DNA from 2 places in the Microbispora sp. NPDC049125 genome. Region 1 is predicted to be linked to the other one. Evidence: riboswitches for the same ligand, from Rfam matches in the RefSeq annotation. Region 1 holds a riboswitch; the other holds the start of a gene.
The links. A riboswitch is a leader RNA that binds a small molecule or an ion and turns the genes downstream of it on or off. The one in region 1 is predicted to bind cyclic di-AMP.

Region 1 (4,051 bases):
GGTCGGCGGGGACGCCGGTTTGGGCGGCGTCATCTCCGGCGGAGACCCCGGAGTGACGCTCAGCGGCCTCGCGGCGCTCGACCAGATCTCGCAGGAGCGGGCCGGGCGCCTCCGGGAGTACGAGGACGCCATCAAGGGCCTGAAGGACCGCAGGAACCAGAAGAAGGCGCTCTACGAGGCGGCCACCAAGGTCAAGGCCGAGCTGGCCGGCGAGAAGGACAAGGTCGACGACCTCGTCGACGAGCAGACGCGGCTGCTGCGCAAGCTGGGCGCGTACAACGCCGGCAATCCGAACAGCCCAGGCGTCGTCTACAGCGGCCCCGCGTCAGGCAACGCGCTGGCGGCGCTGCAGTTCGCCTACAAGCAGGTGGGCAAGCCGTACCGCTACGGGGGGACCGGCCCGGGGGCGTGGGACTGCTCCGGCCTCGTGCAGGGCTCGTGGGCGGCGGCGGGGGTCAACCTGCCGCGGACGAGCTACGAGCAGTGGGCGTGGGGCGCGAGCCGCAGAGTGTCGCTCGACGCCCTGGAGCCGGGGGATCTGCTTTTCCACGCGGGGTACGGCCATGTGGGCATGTACGCCGGCAACGGCAAGGTCGTCCACGCCCCGCAGACCGGAGACGTCGTGAAGATCGTCAGTCTCTCCGAGTATCACGCGATCGGGGCCGTACGCCCCTGAGGGTTACCTGGCGGGGTTAGTTCTGTTACCTGTGTTGCGTCAGCCATGCCCTGATGCGGGCGTTGTGAGCAGAGTCACATTTACCTCTTCGTTACATGAGTAACCTGCGGATTTGTCCGATTGTTGGCCGTTATTGGATCTTTATCCGCGGTTGAGGCTTTGCGGAAAGCCGGTCCGGCTCGGTAGCTTCTGGGCCGCGACAGCACGAGTGCTCGTCGCGGTGGGCACGGCCACCCGGCCGGCCCACCTGGCACCTCCACCGAAACGTCACCGACGCCGCCACGAGAAAACCCCCTGCAGAGGGCCCCTGGGCGCGGTGACCTGCCGAGTCCGTGCAGTCAGGAGGCACGGAGCCGGGGAACCAATCGACCTTCTCAAGCGGAGGTCAGGGGTGAATCGGCGCGACACGCGCCGTAGGGCGACTTCCCCGCCCGAATCCGTCAGCTAACCCGGTAGGCGCCAGCGGAAGAACCGAGGAGCAATCCTGTCTACCACCCCCGCTAGTCTGTCTCGCCTTGCCCGCATCACCCTCGGCGCCGCCGCTCTGTCGGCGTCCGTGGGAGCCTTCGGCACCCAGTCGGCGGCGGCCGATACGGGCGATTCGCTGACAGTTACGGTCACGAAGGTGACCACGGAGACCACCGCGAGAGCGGCCTCCAGTACGGCCTCTTCGAAGTCGTCCACCAAGGCGGCCAAGGCCGATTCGAAGAGGAAGGTGAGGAAGCTGAGCAGGGCCGCACTCCAGCGGGCCAAGGCTCGGCGAGCCGTCACCGCGGCCAAGAGTCGCATCGGCGCCCCCTACCGGTGGGGAGCCACCGGCCCGGGGGCGTTCGACTGCTCGGGCCTGGTCCAGTACGCCTGGCGCAAGGCGGGCGTCAAGCTTCCGCGCACGACGTGGTCCATGCGCAGCGGCGTGAAGAAGAAAGTCTCCTGGAACGCTCTACAGCCGGGCGACCTCGTCTTCACGAGCGGCGGCGGTCACGTGGGCCTGTACGTCGGGCACGGCAAGATGATCCACTCTCCGCACTCCGGAGCGCGGGTCAGGATCGACCCGCTCGACTCCTACCGCAAGCGCACCTTCGTGGGAGCGGTACGCCCCGGCGCCTGATCCGTCGTCCCCCGTGCGTCCCCCGTGCGTCCCCAGTGCGTCCGCCGTGGACCTCGGAATCAGGTGACCTCCACAGGAGCGCCGCGCCGGACCTCGTCCGGCGCGGCGCTCCCGCGTCAGGGGGTCTGTTAGCCTCGTGCCCCCGACCTCCCAGGTGAGGAACGTGAGCCAGACCCGCCAGGCCGTCGCTCAGCGTGCCGGGGCCTCCCGCACCCTGGCCCTGCTCGTCGCGGCGGTGACGCTGCTGGCGGGGGTGCCGGGATCCGGCCCGCGGGACATGCTGCTGCCCCGGGCCCGGGCGATCGCCGCCGAGCGTCCCTCCTTGTGGACGGGGGCGTTCGTCGCCCGGGGCGAGCACGCCGTGGTGATCGGGAATCCGAGAGGGCTCGTCACCGAGCTGGCCGCGCTCGCCGACGACGCGAGCCGTACGGTCGCCCGCGTCTGGGGACGGCCCGTCGACGCGGTCGTCCTCGTCCCGCGCACGGCGGAGCAGGCGGCCGAGCTGGCCGCACCGGCCAGGGTGGAGGGCATGGCGGCGCTCGCCGGTGCCGACCGTGTGATCGTCGAGCCGTCCGGGTTCGCCCGGCTGTCGGCGGCGGGCCGCCGGATCGTCGTGACCCACGAGCTCACCCATCTCGCCACCGGCGCGGCCGTCAGCCCTGGTATGCCGGTCTGGCTGGTGGAGGGCTTCGCCGACTACGCCGGCTACCTCGGCAGCGGGCTCCCGGTCACCACCGTGGCCGCCGAGCTGGCCGCGGACGTGCGCGCCGGCTCGGCGCCCCGGGAGCTTCCCGTACGCGCCGACTTCGACGCCGGCCCGGTACGGCGGGCCGAGGCGTACGAGGCCGCATGGCTGGCCTGCCGGTACGTCGCCGGGCGGTTCGGCGAGCGGCGGCTGGTCGCCCTCTACCGCGCGGCTGCGGCGTCGGGCCTGGACGCCGCCCTGCGTGGCACGCTCGGCATGACGGAGGCGGAGCTGACCCGCTCCTGGCGGGCCTACGTGCTCGACCAACTGGCCTCGCCGTAGCGGCGCGGGGGTCCCGGCCGCGCCGCGCCGGCGAGCTGGGACAATTCCGTGGGCCGGTGATCGGACCCGGCCGGCATCACGCCGTCCGCCCCGGGTAGCCGCAGGCGGACGGGACCGTGGGCCGGGACGAGGGCGAGGGGGTGGGGGCGGCGAAGCGCACTCTGATCGTCACCAACGACTTCCCGCCCAGGGCGGGAGGGATCCAGGCGTTCGTGCACGGGCTCGCCAGGTCCCGCCCGCCGGGCTCCGTCGTGGTGTACGCCCCCCGGTGGAAGGGGTGCGAGGAGTTCGACGCGCGTCAGCCGTACGAGGTGGTGAGGCACCCCTCCTCCCTCATGCTGCCGACGCGGGGGGTCGCGCGGCGGGCGGCCGGCCTGGTCGAGGACGGCGGCACGGTCGTCTTCGGCGCCGCGGCGCCGCTCGGCCTGCTCGCCCCCGTCATGCGGCGGGCCGGAGCGGCCCGGGTCGTCATGCTCACCCATGGGCACGAGGCCTCGTGGGCCGGTCTCCCGGTCGCGCGCGGCCTGCTGCGCCGTATCGGCCGGGACGCCGACGTCGTCACCTACCTGGGCGAGTACACGCGGCGCCGCATCGCGCCGGTGATCCCCGGCACCCGGCTCGTACGGCTGGCGCCCGGCGTGGACACGGCCGTCTTCCACCCGGGGGCGGGGGGCGACGGGGTGCGCCGGTCCCTGGGCCTGGGGGACCGCCCGGTTGTGGTGTGCGTCTCCCGGCTCGTCCCGCGCAAGGGCCAGGACATGCTGCTGCGCGCCTGGCCCCTGGTGCTGCGGCGGGTCCCCTCCGCCGCGCTGCTCCTCGTGGGCGGCGGCCCCTCCCGTCAGGGGCTGGAAAGGGCGGTGGCCCGGGGCGGCCTGAGCGGCTCGGTCGTCGTCACGGGCTCGGTCCCGTGGGAGGCCCTCCCGTCGTACTACGACGCGGGCGACGTGTTCGCGATGCCCTGCCGCAGCCGGGTGGGCGGCCTCGACGTGGAGGGCCTCGGCATCGTCTATCTGGAGGCGTCGGCGACCGGGCTTCCCGTGGTCGCCGGTTCATCGGGCGGCGCCCCCGACGCCGTACGGCACGGCGAGACCGGCCTGGTGGTCGACGGCACCTCGCACACGGCCGTCGCCGAGGCGCTGGCCGGGCTCCTGTCCGACCCCGTGCGCGCCCGGGCGATGGGGGAGCGGGGCCGGGCCTGGATCGAGGAGGAGTGGCGGTGGGACCGGGTCGCCACCCGGTT
Region 2 (4,051 bases), on a different contig from region 1:
TCGTGGAAGGCGGCCGGATCCTCGACCGGGCCGCCGAGGAGCCGTACGACGCCGAACAGCAGGTTCGGCTGCCGCTTGGCCGGCGGCAGCGTGCCGAGCAGCCCGAGCACCTCGTCGTCGCGGGAGACCGCGAGCGACAGCCGCTCGTAGGCGGGCGACACGCCGTGCGCCTCCCGCGCGGCGAACTCGGCGTAGCTCTCGGCGGTCGTCATGTCCCCATGATGACCCGAACGGCCGGCGCGCCGAACCAGAAGTGGACCCGGGCCTGCACCCGGGCTCAGCGGCGGCCGAGGGCGCGCAGCTGGCGGGGAGTCAGGGAAGAGACGTTCTGGTCGATGGGGGTGTCCGTGTACTGGTGGATCGTCCAGGTCTTCCAGTCGGCGGGCGGTGTGACGTCCCCCTGGGCCCTGCCGTAGTGAGCCACCCACAAGGGGTACTGCTGCAGGCCGTAGCCGTAGGTGTTGGCGAAGTTCCAGCCGCTGTAGAACATCGGGGTGACGCCGGTCTTCTCCTTCACGTGAGCCAGCCAGGCCTTCGCCCAGCTGTTGACGTGGGCGACGGACTCGTCGTCACTGGTCTCCAGGTCCAGCACGAGCAGGTCTCCGGGCTTGCTGGGCTGCTCGTTCACCACCGACAGGAAGTAGTCGGCCTCGGCGATGGGATCGTTGGAGGGGTGGCCGTAGTGGTAGACGCCCCGGACGATGCCCTTCTTGTCCAGCTCACGCCAGTGCCGTGCGAAGGCGGGGTCACGGAAGTCCAGGCCCTCGGTGGCCTTGATGATTCCGAACTGTGCCCGGCTGGCACCCCAGTCGTAGTCAGACTCGTAGCCCGAGACGTCGGAGCCGTAGGTGTACGGGGCGGTGTGCTCGGGGCCGCCGGGCACGCCGCCGGCGTGCGCCGGGCCGCTGGGCACGAGGGTGGCGGTGGCGACCGACATGGCCATGGTCACGCCTGCGATGACGGCGCCGAGGCGCTTCTTCGAGAGGCTCAGCCGCTTCTTGGGAGAGGGAGCGGCCGAGATGGGGCGATGGTCGGGCATGAAGGTGTTGACTCCTTGCTTCCATGCCGCCTACCGGGTTAGCTGACGGGTTCGGGCAGGAAGTGCCCTACGGGGCGCAGCCTGGGCCGGCGCTCCGATTCACCCCGAGAGGATGGGTCCCCGGCTCCGCGAGACGCGGATTCGGCGGCCGCGCACTCCTGCCGGGACGGAGGTCCCGCCGGAGCGCGCGGTCCGGGCAACGAAAGTGGCAGCGGAAGCGAGGGTGGGGGGCATCGCTACACGCGCCACTACCCTCAAAGGTACACACAACACCATAAGGGTGTAAATAGGACAAAACACCTCTTTGCCTGGCGAGCGCGTAGGTCGGTCTGCGGATCACGACCACAAGGGAGGGGCGTCGGCATACGGCTCTCCCGGCGCGGGCGGCGGCGCGGGCCGCACGACGTCGGCGCCCCGCTCTTCCAGCAGGTCGGCCAGCCGCGCGGCGTTGCGCTGGGAGTTGTCGGCGCAGCAGTTGTTGGTCAGCACATGCGTCGCCGCCGCCTCCTCTGACAGTTCCGCGATCCGGCCGGCCCAGCCCTGAAGCTCCTGCTCGGAGTACAGATATCCGAACCGCTCCTCGATGACCCGGCTCGTCCACTTCTCCGAGTGACCGTGCAGCCGGACGACGGCGAGGTCCGAGGTGGCCGCCAGCACCGGCGGGATCGACGACGGGTGACCCTGCGGCATGTCCACTCCCACGTACGGCAGATCGTTGCCGGCCAGGAAGCCGAGGGTGTCCCGCTGGGTGTCCCCGTCCATCCACGCGGCGTTGCGGAACTCGACGCAGACGCGCATCGGCAGGCAGCGGTCCCGGCATTCGAGGATGTAACGCCGGTTGGCGGCGCCCGGCGGGAACCACTGCGGGAACTGGAACAGCACCGCGCCCAGTTTCCCCGCCTCGTGCAACGGCTCCAGCGCTCCCAGGAAGCGGCGCCACACCTCCTCGACGGCGTCCGGAGGGAGATCACGCAGGTAGAGGGTCCGCTTGGACTCCCCGGCAGCGGCCCGCAGATCCTTGTAGAGGGCCGCCGGCCGGGTCGGATGCTGCGTGAGCAGGGAGAACGCCTTCACGTTGAAGGTGAAGTCCTTCGGCGTACGGTCACGCCACAGCTCGGCCGTACGCCGGGCCGGCGGGTTGTAGTAGGTGGCGTCCACCTCCACCAGGGGGAAGCGGCCGGCGTAGTAGCCGAGCCTGGCCTCGGGCGTGGAGGCGTCGCGGGGGTACCAGCCGGAGGCGAGGAGCGACTTGTCCGTCCACGAGGCCGTACCGATGAGGATCTTGCCCATTCCCCGACCGTAGGCGGCTTCGCGTCTCCATATGGGCGGTACGCCTCGAAACCCATCACACCGGGCACCCATCACACCGGGCACCCATCACACCGGGCCGAGCACGCCGGCGGAACCGGACGGACCTGAGAGACTGTCGTCATGCCCCACAGCCATGATGAGGACCCCGCGTGTGACGTCGCCCACGGCGACGCGCTCCCCGAGGGGGCACGCCGGACGCTCGTCGCGGTGTTCGCGTCCCCGGTGGCGGGCCACCTCCTGAGGCTCGGCGCCGAGCTGGGCTTCCGGCCGATCCTCCTGGAGCCGGACGCCGGGCGCCGCCTCGACGGCCTGCCGATGGGCTCGTTCCCGGTTGTCCGGGAAGCCGGCGACTACCTGGACGGCGCGGCCGACGTGGTGGTCACCGACCACCACCGCGAGGAGATCGGGCCGATGCTGCGCGACGTCCTCAGGAGCCCCGCCCGCTGGATCGGCATCATGGGAAGCCCGCGCCACACCGGCCCGCACGTACGGGCGCTGGCCGAGCTGGGCGTCCCGCCCGAGGAGATCGCCCGCGTGCATCGCCCGATCGGGCTCAACATCGGCTCCCGTACGCCCGCGGAGATCGCCGTGGCCACGCTCGCCGGTCTGATCGCCGACCGGAACGGCCGGCCCGGCGGCTTCGCGTTCTGATCACCGATCGCGCCGGCCGGCGCCTGTCCGGCCACGTGAACGGCCCCAAGCGCCTAGTGAAGCCCAAGCAGCATGAGGATGACGAGGCCGACGAGGTGAAGGCCCACGACGAAGGCGATGAGGAAGAAGAACACGAACTTGGCCGGTCCGTGCTCGAAGTCCTTTCCCTCCTTCAGCGGCGGCCGTGCCGCCTGGCGGTCGGCGATGCGCTCTTCCAGGGTTTTCCTCTGAGACATGACAGCCTCCGCTGACGTGGTCATCTGCTGGACCGGCCCCTCTTCCGTACGGGCCGCGATCAGGAGGCGGGGCCGCGCTCGACGGGGACGCCGACGAGCGAGCCGTACTCCGCCCACGAGCCGTCGTAGTTCTTGACGCCGGGCCGATCGAGCAGCTCACTGAGCACGAACCAGGTGTGCGCGCTGCGCTCGCCGATGCGGCAGTAGACGATGGTCTCCTCCGCGTCCGGATCGACCGACGCGCCGGCGTACAGACGGCGGAGCTCCTCGTCGGATTTGAACGTGCCGTCGTCCGCGGCGGCCCTCGACCATGGGACGTTCCTGGCCGTGGGGATGTGGCCGGCCACCTGAGCCTGCTCGTGGGGCAGGTGCGTGGGGCCGAGGATCTTGCCGGAGAACTCGTCGGGGGAACGGACGTCGGCGATGCTCTTGGTGCCGATGGAGCCGATGACCTCGTCCTCGAAGCCGGCCTTTCCGACGAAGTCACGCCGGACCGGATCCTGGAGGTCTTCCCTCCAGTCGATCTTCACCGCGCCGCGGATGTGGTTCTCGTCATAGGCCCTGCTGTTCTCGTCGACCTCGGCCAGGACGACACCCGGGTCATCGAGGTGCTCCAGGACCCAGGCGGCGTCGACAAGCACGTGGGAGCGGCTCATGGCTTCTCTCTCTGACGAGGGGATGCGGGGTTGCCGGCGAACGATTAGTACACTAATCGTTAGTACACTATCTGTTATAGCATGGGTTTCGACTTCCATGGAGGTGCCCATGAGTGACCTCGGCGACATCGCCGACCCGCTGGCCCTGGAGAACCAGG

Region 2: it holds a riboswitch for cyclic di-AMP, as region 1 does, so the genes downstream of both, AB0B72_RS35055 (glycoside hydrolase family 25 protein) here and AB0B72_RS05075 (C40 family peptidase) in region 1, are expected to answer to the same signal.

What each region holds. Positions count from the first base shown of each region.
Region 1 is NZ_JBEZDW010000003.1:182,958-187,008, forward strand. Features, by position in the region: gene AB0B72_RS05070 (NlpC/P60 family protein) at 1-676, shown strand, start outside; cyclic di-AMP (ydaO/yuaA leader) riboswitch at 989-1,150, shown strand; gene AB0B72_RS05075 (C40 family peptidase) at 1,302-1,784, shown strand; gene AB0B72_RS05080 (hypothetical protein) at 1,948-2,811, shown strand; gene AB0B72_RS05085 (glycosyltransferase family 4 protein) at 2,928-4,051, shown strand, end outside.
Region 2 is NZ_JBEZDW010000046.1:5,036-9,086, reverse strand. Features, by position in the region: gene AB0B72_RS35060 (DUF2332 family protein) at 1-212, opposite strand, end outside; gene AB0B72_RS35055 (glycoside hydrolase family 25 protein) at 278-1,039, opposite strand; cyclic di-AMP (ydaO/yuaA leader) riboswitch at 1,052-1,196, opposite strand; gene AB0B72_RS35050 (DUF72 domain-containing protein) at 1,376-2,329, opposite strand; gene AB0B72_RS35045 (XdhC family protein) at 2,471-3,001, shown strand; gene AB0B72_RS35040 (hypothetical protein) at 3,055-3,237, opposite strand; gene AB0B72_RS35035 (sulfurtransferase) at 3,297-3,893, opposite strand; gene AB0B72_RS35030 (MarR family winged helix-turn-helix transcriptional regulator) at 4,003-4,051, shown strand, end outside.